4 regions of the Paenibacillus sp. FSL H8-0260 genome follow, and region 2 is predicted to be linked to each of the others. Evidence: predicted binding sites of a transcription regulator. Region 2 holds the regulator's gene; each other region holds the start of a gene.
What was found. The regulator Rex, encoded in region 2, represses fermentation and respiration genes when NADH is low (regulators of the CRP and FNR family bind a similar motif). The targets are predictions, from matches to a motif close to TTGTGAAATATTTCACAA.
Positions count from the first base shown of each region.

Region 1: MHI51_RS03885 (flavocytochrome c) is a predicted target of Rex. The motif match lies at 1,958-1,975, and genes of this name have one in related genera.
Region 3: MHI51_RS20140 (polymer-forming cytoskeletal protein) is a predicted target of Rex. The motif match lies at 2,041-2,058, and genes of this name have one in related genera.
Region 4: pflB (formate C-acetyltransferase) is a predicted target of Rex. The motif match lies at 1,550-1,567, and genes of this name have one in related genera.

Region 1 covers NZ_CP150298.1:893,828-897,412, forward strand. The annotation lists gene gnpA (1,3-beta-galactosyl-N-acetylhexosamine phosphorylase) at 1-139, shown strand, start outside; gene MHI51_RS03885 (flavocytochrome c) at 223-1,746, opposite strand; gene MHI51_RS03890 (hypothetical protein) at 2,230-3,117, shown strand; gene MHI51_RS03895 (aminoglycoside phosphotransferase family protein) at 3,169-3,585, shown strand, end outside.
Region 2 covers NZ_CP150298.1:4,689,919-4,693,503, forward strand. The annotation lists gene MHI51_RS20885 (DUF5590 domain-containing protein) at 1-92, opposite strand, end outside; gene MHI51_RS20890 (amidohydrolase) at 265-1,566, opposite strand; gene MHI51_RS20895 (redox-sensing transcriptional repressor Rex) at 1,553-2,206, opposite strand; gene dinG (ATP-dependent DNA helicase DinG) at 2,337-3,585, opposite strand, start outside.
Region 3 covers NZ_CP150298.1:4,514,289-4,517,873, forward strand. The annotation lists gene MHI51_RS20130 (histidine phosphatase family protein) at 1-495, shown strand, start outside; gene MHI51_RS20135 (hypothetical protein) at 558-803, opposite strand; gene MHI51_RS20140 (polymer-forming cytoskeletal protein) at 1,431-1,982, opposite strand; gene MHI51_RS20145 (LacI family DNA-binding transcriptional regulator) at 2,624-3,535, shown strand; gene MHI51_RS20150 (MFS transporter) at 3,583-3,585, shown strand, end outside.
Region 4 covers NZ_CP150298.1:4,964,942-4,968,526, reverse strand. The annotation lists gene adhE (bifunctional acetaldehyde-CoA/alcohol dehydrogenase) at 1-1,405, shown strand, start outside; gene pflB (formate C-acetyltransferase) at 1,660-3,585, shown strand, end outside.

The DNA of each region.
Region 1 (3,585 bases), 3.1 Mb from region 2:
TTATTATCCAGAAAGTAAAATACTCGTCGTGATTAACAATAGCGACCAGCTTCAAAAAACTACGATCGATACGGAATATGGACAACAAACCCTGGAATTAGATCCGTTTGATACTATTATCCGAACTATTGGCGATTAATCCCATTAAAAAAGCTCAAGCCAGCGGCTAACTTGCCGATGCTTGAGCTTTTTGCTGTGAGGCCTATAGTATCTGTTATCTACTTATTTTGCTTTTATGAATTCAGCAGATTTGATCCCGGCTTGACGACCAAAAATAATGATTTCTGCAACAGAGTTGCCGCCAATCCGGTTTTGTCCGTGTAAGCCGCCTGTAACTTCGCCTGCCGCAAACAGACCAGGGATAGCTTCACCATCTTTATTTAGAACCTCTGTGTTCGTATTGATCTTCACGCCACCCATGGTGTAGTGAATCCCAGGAGCAATTTTAATAGCGTAGAAAGGACCAGTGGACAGGTCATTGTCCATTCCTGTAGTTCTGCCAAATTCGGCATCCTTTTTATTCTTAACGGCGCTGTTCCAAGTATCAAGCGTTGTTGCCAGCTTATCCTCTGGAACACCGATTTCTTTGGCCAAAGCTTCGATGGAATCCGCCTGAATCACGAAGCCCATTTTGTCATATTGTTCAATAGCCTTCACACGGGATTTAACACCGGAATCAAAGACCAGCGTAGCTGCTTTATTAGGCAGTGTATTGATGGAAGCTGTTACTTTATCACGGGTATCCAATTCATTGGTGAACCGTGTACCTTCACTGGAAACAAGGATAGCGCCTTCCCCACGAACAGCTTCGCCGATGAGGTAGGATTTTTCTTGCTGCACAGTCGGGTGAACTTGGATTTGATCCATATCGACGGTTGTGCCGCCGAGTTTCTCAATCATCTTGATGCCGTCCCCGGTACTGCCGATTTGGTTAGTAGTAACGTAGCCTTCCAAGTCAGGTCTTACTTCGGAGATCAAATCCATATTGGCACCGAATCCGCCAGTGGTTACAACGACAGCATCTGCCGTAATTGTTTTTTCCTCTGTTTGGTTAAAGAGGACTTTGACGCCATTTACTTTGCCATCTTTTTCAGTGATTTCTTTGACATCAGCATTCACGAAAAGAGGGATTTCTTTCTCTTGTACGTTTTTCACTAAACCTTTGACAAGGTATTGTCCCACAGCAGAGCCATCTTCAGGACGGTGTGTACGTTTTTCGTTCATGCCGCCTGTAATGGTGATATTGTTCAAGCGGATTCCGATGGAATCCAGCCAATCGATCGCACTCGCGGAATTATCAACGAAGAAACGAAGCATTTCTTTGTCGTTAGTGTCATGGCCACCTTTTAATGACTCTTCATAAAATAAATCATTGCTGTCTTCAATGTTTTGTTCTTTTTGGAATTTCGTTTCAGAAGCGTTCATCCCCGAAGAGGATTTGGTTGTGTTCCCGCCGGCAACCGGCATTTTTTCCAAAATAACAGGGTTCATGCCTTTCTCTTTGGCCTCAAGCGCCGCGGACATTCCCGCACCACCCGCACCGACAATGATGATATCATATTTATCTTTTAATTGATCGAATGGTGTGTAGCTTGCTTCAGATGCCCCGGAGACGGCTTCAACTTCTTTTTTCTCGTTGTTATTACTCTTGCTCTCGTTCACCTTGTCGTTTCCATTACCGCAACCTGCGATAACGAGCATGACAGAGAGGACGAGACTCAGAGCACCAGCTGCTTTCTTTTTCATTGTTAACCCTCCACTTTTATATTTCTCTATTAAGATGTACCAAAAGAACCCGACAAAAAAGAAAGGAAGTATCAGAGGGAGTTGGAAGTGGAGAAGCGCGCGCGTCGCTGTTATTCTCCTAACTTCAAATCTTCTACGGTTACGTCCACAGTTTCCATCGTTATTCTCTTTAGTTCATCTTCTTATTAAGTATACCATCAATCATGACTATTAGTGAAAGTTTTCACAAATTATACAAGTCGTCTATTCTAACATAGGGTAACGAAATATTGAGCGGATTAGGCGGAAAATGGACCATAAACCATATAACTAGAAGATTTGGCGTGAGATTTTCTCACTGTAGAAGTGGTAACTGTCACGGATTAGTAAAGCGGTTTTTGTTCTTCTGGATTTTTAAATGGTAAAATGAGAGTATTGCCTACTAGTCAATCTGGAAAGACTAACATGAGACATAGAAACAAATTCTAATTAATAGGTGAGAATATGGAATTTAATAATGTAATAAAAGAAAAAGTAAAAGAAGATAACTATAAAGTGTTTGCTTTACTAAGCCGCTATTTGAATAATACCCCCGACTTTATTAACAAAGAAGAAATTGAAGAAATCGTAAACTGTGGTGTATCTTATGAATACGCTTTTGGTTTAATGCTGGCTGCTGCTTTTGGGATGGATACGGTTGATAATGTTGATGATAAGGAATTGTTCAACCAATATTTTAGCAATATGCTTCATAAGCTTGATGCAAATGAATATTATGACAATCCATATTATAAAAATATCAAGATACCAACTATAAAGATTAATAATAGTGAATTAAAATATGAAAAATATAAACCTTTTGAAGGTTTTGTTTGCAATGATATCATCCGGACAGAAGAGGGAAGACAAATTCCTCAGGTTGGTTTTTTTCAAACTGAATTCATGTTCCCGGCTGTCTTGGAGAATGAAAGAATCTGGATGACGATCACACCAAATGAAATAGAAACAATGAAAGAAGCTGTTGATAAAGCGTTTGGGAATGTTCTTACATTTGGGCTTGGACTTGGCTATTATGCTTATATGGTTTCTGAAAAAGTTAATGTTGAAAGCATAACGGTTGTTGAAAAAAATCAAGATGTCATTGATTTATTTAATAAATATGTACTGCCACAATTCAGTAATGCTCACAAGATCAGGCTTATCCAAGCAGATGCTTTCGAATATGCAGAACAACATATGTCTAAGGAAAAATATGATTTTGTATTTACGGATTTATGGCATGATGTTTCTGATGGAATGGACATGTATTTAAAAATGAAAAAGTTTGAAAAGAAAAGCCCGGATACTGTATTTATGTACTGGATAGAACAATCTATTTTATGTTATTTGTAATTTTGAGTTGCGTTAATCTGTTGTAGCTGACTCCGAAAGGAAGACCCATTTTTGAAAACTCCTATATCTATCATAAATTGGCTAGAGCACAACGAAATCATAAACGACTTATTAAATCAGGAAGACAGCTTAACTGCGCATACAATGGATCAAGGATTTGAAGCTGAGGTCATGAGGATTAATTCTGATCAAGAGAGCTATGTACTGAAAACATGGAATAAGGAATCCAGACCGGATGTCCAGTTTCAATATCGTTTATTGGATGTTCTATCCGAACGAGGAGTAGCCGTCTCTAAACCAGTGGGCTGGGGAATCAATCCGGAGGGACATAAGGTGTTGTTAACAAGTTTTGACGGAACCCCTATTCATAAAATGAATACCAGGAAAATGAAGGAACTCGCAAGCCTATTAGCAAAAATACATAAAATTCGCGTTGAAGAGATTGGAAATATACAACTGCCAAAATAC
Region 2 (3,585 bases):
TTCATAATATAGGCATAGAACTGGATAAGTCCAAACCCCAGGAGCAGAATCAGAACTGACCCCAGGAGGATCCATTTTTTCCTTTTCTTCAAGGTACAGCTCCCTTTCTAGTAATATATCTTTTTTGATTATATAACACACCCGCGTGTTTATCCAAAATTTCATAATTTTCTAGGTTTCCCAGCCTTAAAAATACACAAAAGGCCGCAACTTTTGCTAAAAGCAAAAAGTCGCAGCCTATTATTTATTCGTTATTCTCCAGACTTAACGCTTCAATAAACCTTCGAAGGCTTCTTGCGCTTTACGCCGGATAGCTTCCTCATCCAGGGTTAAGCATTGTCCATGCTTGATGACCTGTTTACCATTCACCCACACATGCTCAACATCCTTAGCGCTAGCAGAGTAAACCGCATGAGACAACAGATCTGTGTGTGGCAGCAAATGCGGCTGATCGATATCAATAGCAATGAAATCTGCTTTCATCCCTACAGCAAGTCTGCCTACATTATTTAAAAAGATGGACTGCGCGCCATATTCTGTAGCCATACGCAGAGCCTCTGGAGCTGGAACAGCCGTTGGATCACCGCTGACACCCTTATGAATGAGAGCTGCAAGCCGCATCTCTTCAAACATATCCAAGTTATTGTTGCTTGCCGCGCCATCCGTGCCAAGAGACACCTTCACACCAGCTTTTAGAAGATCAGTAACCCGAGCCACTCCGCTAGCCAACTTCAAATTACTGCCCGGATTATGAGATACACCCACATTATGGCGAGCCAAGATCTCAATCTCTTCATCATTTAAATGAACACCATGTGCAACTATCGAGGGACGTGTGAACATGCCAAGCTTCTCTAAGTGAGCTACAGGACGCAACCCGTAATCCGCCACATTTTGTTCCACTTCACGTTTCGTTTCGGACATATGCGTATGCATCGGTAAATCCAGATCATGCGCTGCCTGCACGAACTTAACCAGGAAGTCCGGAGGGCAAGTATAAGGGGCGTGCGGCGAGATCATAGTAGTAATTCTGCCTTCAGCCTTTCCATGCCAGTTACGGGCAAAAGAAATCGCTTCCGCAAGCTTGTGATTCTGTACATCCTCTGGACATAACCCGATCACACCACGCATCAATACGGAACGGATACCTGATAACTCAGCTACCTCGGCTACTCGGTCCATATGATCATACATATCGAGGAAGGTCGTAGTTCCACCCTTCAGCATTTCCAATACAGATAAGGAGGTTCCCCAGTATACATCATCACCGGTGAACTTTTCCTCCATTGGCCACATCTTCTCCTGAAGCCACACTTGTAGCGCTAAATCATCTCCATATCCACGCAGCAAAGACATCGCCGCATGACCATGTGTGTTTACAAGTCCAGGCATGAACAGCAGACGGCTGCCATCAACCACTTGCACTCCAGCTTCCATCTGAGGCTCTTCTTTTCCTATGTAAGTGATTAAATCATCTTCAATAGTCATATATCCACTCAGAACCGGCTCATCCGTTCCCGGAGTCAGAAAATACCCGCCCTTAATTATCGTTTTATTGTTGTTCATGTTCGCTTTCTTCCTTTCCATCCCGCAAGTAATAAGCAAGACTTTGCAGATCAGTTGTAAAATCAGCTGCATGCACCCGGATATTCGGTGGTGTCTTCAGAATCACAGGGGCAAAGTTCAAAATCGCTTCAATCCCAGAAGAAATGAGAATATCTGCTACATTTTGAGCTTCTGAATCAGGTACGGTAATAATGGCAATGCGAATACCTTGCTCACGAATCGTGCTGCCTAGTTCATCCATCGGTTGCACAGTAAGGGAGTTGATCTTACGTCCAACCTTAGGAGCGTACGAATCAAATATAGCCGTGATTTTCATAGTATCTTTAAGATATGCATTGTAATTAGACAAGGCATGTCCGAGATTACCTGCTCCAACTAAAGCTACATTAAGCTGTTGATCCAGCTTCAGGATATGACGGATTTTCTCAATAAGATACGTTACATCATAGCCGATACCTTTTCTGCCGAAGTCACCAAAATATGCTAAATCCTTACGAATCTGTGCGGGATTAAGATCAAGCTTTTGTCCAAGTTCCTGAGAGGAAACTGTTAATATTTCGCGATTCTGGAGATCATTCAAAAAACGCAAGTACACAGGCAGTCTGCGAACAACGGCTTCTGATATTTTATCCGATTTCATATTTTTCCTCCTAAAAATAGTAATGTTCTTGTGAAAATCCATATTCAAACGTCTACCTCTCCTTATTAAGGACGGTACTGTAACACACCGCCCTTAAGGATAAGGAGGAGCTAAACTGAAGACGAGCGTTTTAAGAAGCGCCGCCATCCTCTAGCCATTCCGCTATGCGAGGGACCATTTGATCAGTAAGCATATGCTCCATTTTGGGACCAGGCAATGAATAAAGGAAATACTTCCCGTAATGAGATTCAATAACCCTTGTATCATAAACAATAACTATTCCGCGATCCTGCGCCGTGCGAACCAGTCTTCCGAATCCCTGCTTAAAACGAATAACCGCTTGAGGAACAGATAATTTCATGAACGGATTCTTCTTCTGGGCCTGTAATAACTCCGACTTCGCTTCCGCCAACGGGTGATTCGGCGGTTGAAACGGAAGTCTCACGATGGCCAGGCAAGTCAGTGCTTCACCTGGAATATCTACACCTTCCCAGAAGCTGCTCGTCCCCAGCAATACGGATGCTGCACTGTCCTGAAAGCGGCGGATCAGCTTGCTCCGGCTGCCACCTTCCACGCCTTGACCAAGCACCGTAATCTCTTGTGAGGCTAAAGCCTCTTTAAGCGGATCATATACCTGACGCAGCATTTTATAAGAAGTAAACAGAACCAGCATCCGCCCACGTGTTGTTTTAGCAGCTTCCGATAATGACTGTACGAGTGTATCGACAAATCGAGCATCGCCCACACTGCCCTTCACACTAGGAAAATCACGCGGTATAACTAACAGTGCCTGCTCGCGATACTTAAAGGGAGAAGGAAGAAGTGAGGTCATTAGACGTCCTTCTTCCGCAGCTTCGTTAAGTCCGAGATTATCAATCATAAATTGAAAAGATTTATCTACAGACAGCGTCGCCGAGGTAAGCACGATGCTTTTTTTCTTATCGAAGAACAACTCTTTAAGCTGGCTGCTAACATCCACAGGGACAGCATACATCTGCAGTGATTTGCTGCGGTAATTCCCATTTGCCTCCAGCCAATATACTACATTATCGTCATTCAGCCCCATAAAGAATCTTACTTGCTCACGGATGGAAGCCAAATCCTTAAATAAACCGCTAATATCAGTAACAAGACTGTCTGCTGAGGATTGGCTTTCCTGGTCGCGCATCTCGTTAAGCATTTTATCACCCTTACGGATGATGTCGCTTAACGTCAGATTCATAGTGTTCTCTAGTGCAACCAATTCATCCCAATCCTTCGGCTTACGGGCGGGAATCAAACGCATAACCAGTTGTCCCGCTTCCCCTGCCCCTGCATCACTGCGTTCCGGCAAAAGGCTGAACAGCTTGTCGCTGAGTGCATCCCAGGTTTCTTTGACG
Region 3 (3,585 bases), 180 kb from region 2:
AGAGATCGTTTGGAAGTAGAAAACTTAGGCGCAATTTATTCTAGTACTAGTCCAAGAGCATTGCATACTGCGCAGATTTTACGGGGAAAGCGGAGTTTACCTATTCATCAGCAAGTTTCTTTAATGGAAATTAACATGGGGAGCTGGGAAGGAATGAATACGGATCAGATACAACTAGAATCTCCTTTACAATATTCCCATTTTTTCACCAGACCCGATCTATATATTCCTCTAACCTCAGGTGAAACTTACAAGCAGCTTGAACAAAGAGTAGTGCCGACAATAGAGCGCATCATAAACGATAACGCAGGGCTAGAAGTGCTCATCGTCACGCATCGGATGACTTTAAAAGTCATTATGGCTTATTTTCTCAATAAATCATTGCAGGAAATTGGGGAGTTACCGGATATTCTCTCTACAGCATTATGTAAAGTAACCCTAACTGATAACAATACAACCATCGATCTGTATGGAGATACTTCACATTATCAATGACTATGGGTCAAAAAATAAAAAGGTAACTCCGATTAACGGGGCTACCTTTATAGGGTTCAACATTAAATATCCACACTTTTGATTATAAAACTGCGGACCTTCATCCATTTGCCTGAAATGAATTCATCAATCGTTTTCGTCTTTGGTCTAACGCAAAAGCGGTGTTTTGCCCCTTTATCAAATCCCACAGCTTCAAAAATTAAGCTATCCCCTATTTGCTCCTTGAAGAACACCTGCTTTAATCCCAACCTATTTAACATTTCAAGCTTTACGCTCTCAATATATGTGCGCGAATACTCCTTAGACATATGTGTTCCTCCTAGTAGTGGTAGTAATATTATAAGTCAATATGAAGAAAATCAACAATAGTTCATATATTCATCCACAAAAAAACAACCAGGCAGCGATTCTCCGTTGGAGGTTCACTGCCTGGTGTTTTGGGTCTGCGGTGGTTTGCTTGAGTAGGTTACGAGCTAAGCTTAATCATTCGTAGCTTTCGGATACCCACTCCGTTGTAACGCACTATCTTGTTGAAATTTGTAAGATAACTGCATTCTATACACTTATTCCATATCCACAAGGGCTAATTCTAACTTTAAGTGTATTCTATACAATTAAAAACTTAAGAAATAGCCTGTAGAGTATTAAATCAAGAAAATAGATGTACTAAATACAGCTATTTTTATTGGCCGAGCATTTTGAGCATTTTAGTTGTACAAAATACAGTTAAAACCATCTACTGTACACTTCAATACTCCATTACTTGTTACTTCACAGCTTCCGTCGGCTCTCATATGGTAATTAGATGGGGTGTAGTCCATTATGAGTTTGCCCATTCATACTGATTCCATTTTCCTGAACCTATCCGGATAATTCTATCTATTTAGTCCTTCAACTTCTACATCTACCTAATCGAAATCGAAATCATCACTAACTTATTTAACTTCAGTTGCCCCAGTTACTTTACCTTCAATCCCTGCAGTTGCTTTCACATCTTCGTTTGCGAAGTAAAGATTGCCATCAATAGTCGAGGTTTCATGCAGATTAAATCCGTTCGCTTCTACATAAACATCACCTTTAATGGTTCCGCCTTGAACCCGTAAATTTTCACTTTGTACAGTTAACTTAGGTACAGTGAGTGTGTAATTGGCAGTAACTTTGTGATCAGCGTCTTGGGCATAAAGAGCAATCTTACGGTAGATGTCGCCGTCTGCGGCCCCTTTATCATGGAATTCGCCTTCAACAACAACATCTTGGGCAATCGTCACATCATTTAGAATGGCAATAATCCAATTTCCATCTTTACTTACAGCCTTGGTAAACGCATCTGCTTGATTTACGATTGAAGCTGTAGTAACTGCATCCGTTTGCTCTGTAGTTGGAGCCGTAGTAGCCGCCGAATTAGTCGCATTATTATTATTCGCACCACAACCAGACAAGACTGCAACCGAGACGCCTGCTACTAACATCATTTTAAATAACTTCATTTGAAATCCCCCTTGTTTTTGATTATAAATTAATTATATATTAAAATTTTTAATAAACAGGTGAAAATTTTCACAATATTGTGTCGTTATCTGAAGCGGTTTCACAAAGATCACTAATCTCCATCCGGAATCGTATCCATAAGTAACACCTCATCTCGCTGCCCGTTTTAAGTTCATAGATCTTAATACTTATTTACCCAAATTTTAAGAAAGGTCACAAAGGTGATTAATTCCACACAAAAAGGACACTCCCAACAACTGCGGAAGTATCCTCATAGTCTTTATTACTATAAATCTTTAGATTAGATATTCTCTTGAAAAAGATATGGAACCATCATACTCTACACTTACTTTTTTAATGCTAGGATTATGCAAAACTCCAGCATAAAAATAATACAGCGGAAGGATGACCATTGGGTTAATAAGCATTTTTTCAGCTTTTGCATAAAGCTTGTTTCGTATAATTTAGCTTAAGACGATTATCAAGCAGATCTTCCCAGAGTTGAATCTCAAGGGCTACATTCTTCCATTTCTAGCTACTTAACAGGGTCATCTGACTGCTCTCTCACCCCCCATTGACGCTTTAGAATCAGAATGTTAATCTTTAGAAAATATCACAAGGATAAGGGAGCTATTTACTGGTGAAAAAGACAACCATGAAGGACATCGCACTTCGTGCCAATGTCTCCGTCGCAACAGTGAGCTATGTTCTGAATCGTGTCGGCAACCAAACCATTCCTGAGAAAACGCGCCAGCAGATTCTTCAGCTTGCCGAGGAACTGCATTACATACCGAATCTGGCAGCACGTTCACTTGCGAATCAGAAAACAGGATTGGTCGGTGTGCTTGTTAACACAGCAGCCCATACCCCACACTGGAAGCTCCATGCCCAGTTCTCATTTATACATGCCTTGGAACAACGGTTAACAAATGCTGGTTACCATACGCTGCTATATTCACTTGATGTTGACCAGCCTTCTTTGGATATTATCGTAGAAAGAAAGCTGGAGGCTGTATTTCTGATCGATGTGCGCGAGGAAGCCTTTTATTCGATCTCCAAGCATTTTGTAGAAGGAATTCCTTTGATTCTTATCGACAGCATGATTGAAGATAAACTCTTTAAGCAGGTCCTTTTCAACTATCGAGCAGCTCTGCACAAGGTAAAACCACAGGACCTTTCACAGGTATGTTTAATTATGGAGAGCTTCAATAACTCTTTCCTCACCCGCTTTATTCAGGACAGTCTTCCATTACCTCAAGAAGCGATATTCACCGTTGTCAATTTGGAGGAATTAAATACATTCTTACAGGAGGGGGGCTATAAAGAGGCCATTGTCATTAATGAGTTTATTGGAAGTTACGTTGAAAAAAACGTGAGGTTCGAACAACTCTCTGTTCTTTGCACCTGCAATTGTCCGGAAATATTAGGCGATGACGTTCATAAATTCATTTTCACAGGGGATAAAGCGGCTACTGCATTTGAACTCATGGACAAATTATTGCATCATTCTGACTACTCCGCACAAGAAAATAATTGTTATTTTGTAGAATAATTTTTTTGGCTATTCACTTAAGCGTTTAAGTTGAAAGGAGCATAACTATG
Region 4 (3,585 bases), 280 kb from region 2:
TAACTCGCCTTCCACTCATGGTGCGATCGGCGATATCTATAACACTAACATCCCTTCGTTGACGCTGGGCTGCGGATCTTATGGTCGTAACTCCGTGTCGCAAAACGTTACAGCAATTAATTTGATCAACGTGAAAAGGGTGAATCGTCGTACCGTGAATATGCAATGGTTTAAAGTACCTGACAAGATCTATTTCGAAAAAGGCGCTACTCAGTACCTAACCAAAATGCCTGATATCACACGTGTCGCAATTATCACTGACCCAATGATGGTTAAGCTTGGATATGTTGAGAGAGTTGAACATTACCTGCGTCAACGCCAAACTCCTGTAGCGATCGAAGTGTTCTCGGAAGTTGAACCAGATCCATCGACAACTACAGTTGAAAAAGGTACAGCAATGATGAACAGATTCCAACCGGACTGCATCATCGCACTTGGTGGTGGTTCCCCAATGGATGCTGCAAAAGGAATGTGGTTATTCTATGAACATCCAGACGCTGACTTTAACGGTCTGAAACAAAAATTCATGGATATCCGTAAACGGGTTTACAAATTCCCTAAACTTGGAAACAAAGCTAAGTTTGTAGCGATTCCAACTACTTCGGGTACAGGTTCGGAAGTAACATCTTTTGCAGTTATTACCGATAAAACAACTGAACAACACACTAAATATCCTTTGGCTGACTACGAGCTAACTCCAGACGTAGCTATCATTGATCCAGAGTTCGTATATAGCTTGCCAAAAACTGCTGTAGCTGATACGGGTATGGACGTATTGACACATGCCATCGAAGCTTATGTATCTGTTATGGCGAGTGACTACACGGATGGTCTGGCAATTAAAGCAATCCAATTGGTATTCCAATACCTTGAAAAATCGGCTCTTGAAGGCGACAGAGTTGCCCGTGAAAAAATGCATAACGCATCAACACTTGCTGGTATGGCCTTTGCTAATGCTTTCCTGGGTATTAACCACAGCTTGGCGCATAAATGGGGCGGTCAATATCACACTGCTCACGGTCGTACTAATGCGATCCTTATGCCACACGTTATTCGTTACAATGCTAAGAAACCTACGAAGTTCGCTTCGTTCCCTAAATATTCACACTTCGTAGCTGACGAGCGTTATGCAGAAATCGCCCGTATTCTGGGATTGCCAGCTCGCACAACTGAAGAAGGTGTAACTAGCCTGATCAATGCTATTCGCGACATGAACAAAAAACTGGGTATCGAAGAATCCTTCCAACAATTGGGCTTTGATCCTAAGGATTTTGAATCCCATGTAGATTACTTGGCTGACCGTGCATTTGAAGATCAATGTACAACTGCCAATCCTAAGCTGCCACTGGTATCTGAACTTGCAGATGTATATCGTAATGCTTTCTACGGAAGATTTGATAATTAATATTTGGTTAAGTAGATAATAGGATGGTTGTGGATTAGATATAAGTGACAAATATCACCGGAAAGGTGATATTTGTCACAGTCTATTTATAGAAAATAAACTAAAATGTTTATATAAACAACGGTCCCATATATGGAACAATGATTGTGAATTTTCGAACAACCATATTTTTCTTGGGATCACGAGACACGGGATCAACCTTCAAGCCCGCGATCTCTACAAATATAATATAAATATAGATGGAGGGATTTAGCATGTCGGTGATTGAAAAAGATGTACAAGAAGTGAAATCCGGTTGGAGAAGTTTTACAAAAGGTAAATGGTCCAGAAAAGTTGACGTTAACAACTTTATCGCAAGCAACATTAAGCCTTATGAAGGAAACGAAGAATTCCTCGTAGGACCTACTAGTAACACAACTGAACTGTGGAAGATTATTTCCCAATTGAGCAAGGAAGAAAGAGAAAGAGGCGGCGTATGGGATGTTTCCCTAGATACTGTCTCCACAATCACTTCACATGCTCCAGGCTACATTGACAAGGACAAGGAACAAATTGTAGGCGTACAGACTGATGCTCCTTTCAAACGTTCCATCCAGCCATTCGGCGGGATCAAGATGATGGTTGATGCTACGAAGGCTTATGGCTTCGAGCTTCCGCAAAACATCGTTGACATGTTTACGAACATTCGCAAAACGCATAACCAAGGCGTATTTGATGCATATACACCAGACATGAGAGCTGTGCGTAAATCCGGCGTAATTACAGGTCTTCCTGATGCTTACGGCCGCGGACGCATCATCGGCGACTACCGCCGCATTGCTCTGTACGGTATTGATTTCCTCATTAAAGACAAAAAACAACAACAAACTGAGCTTGAAGTAGATTCCATGACTGAAGATATCATTCGTTTGCGTGAAGAGCTGTCCGAACAAATTCGTGCACTTGGCGAATTGAAAGAAATGGCAGCTGCTCATGGTATGGATATTTCCAGACCGGCGACCAACTTCAAAGAAGCTACTCAATGGGTATACTTCGGATATCTGGCAGCAGTTAAAGAGCAAAATGGTGCGGCGATGTCCCTGGGCCGTGTGTCCTCTTTCCTGGACATCTATGCAGAACGCGATATTGCTGAAGGCACTTTGACTGAAGAACAAGTACAAGAAATCGTCGATCATTTCGTAATGAAACTGCGTATCGTGAAATTCTTGCGTACACCTGACTATAATGATCTGTTCTCCGGCGACCCAACATGGGTAACTGAATCCATCGGTGGTATGGCTGAAGACGGAACAACTCGTGTTACTAAGAACAGCTTCCGTTTCTTGAACACCCTGTACAACTTGGGTCCAGCTCCGGAACCAAACTTAACTGTACTGTGGTCCGAAAAATTGCCTGAAGCCTTCAAAAAATATTGTGCTAAGGTTTCCATCGAAACTAGTGCAATTCAGTATGAAAATGACGATGTAATGCGTCCATACTGGGGTGAAGATTATGCGATTGCTTGCTGCGTATCTCCAATGCGTATCGGTAAACAAATGCAGTTCTTCGGTGCTCGTGCCAACCTGGCAAAAGCATTACTGTATGCTATCAATGGTGGTGTGGATGAAAAATCCGGAGCACAAGTTGGACCGGAATTCCCAGCGATCACTTCTGAATATCTGGATTATGACGAAGTAATGAAACGTTTCAAACCGATGATGGAGTGGTTGGCTAAGACTTATGTTAACACTTTGAACATCATTCACTATATGCATGACAAATATTCTTACGAACGTATCGAAATGGCGCTGCATGACCGTGACATTCTGCGTACGATGGCTTGTGGTATTGCTGGGCTGTCCGTTGCAGCTGACTCACTAAGCGCAATTAAATACGCCAAAGTAAAACCTATTCGTAACGAACAAGGTATTGCGATCGATTTCGAAACCGAAGGCGAATTCCCTTGCTACGGTAACAATGACGATGCTGTTGACAGCATCGCAGTAGAATTGGTTGAAACCTTCATGACTATGATCCGTAAAAACAAAACATATCGTGATTCTGTGCCGACTCAATCGGTACTGACCATTACTTCGAATGTAGTGTACGGTAAGAAGACAGGTACTACACCTGACGGACGTAAGAAAGGTGAACCTTTCGCACCAGGTGCTAACCCAATGCACGGACGTGACAAGAAAGGT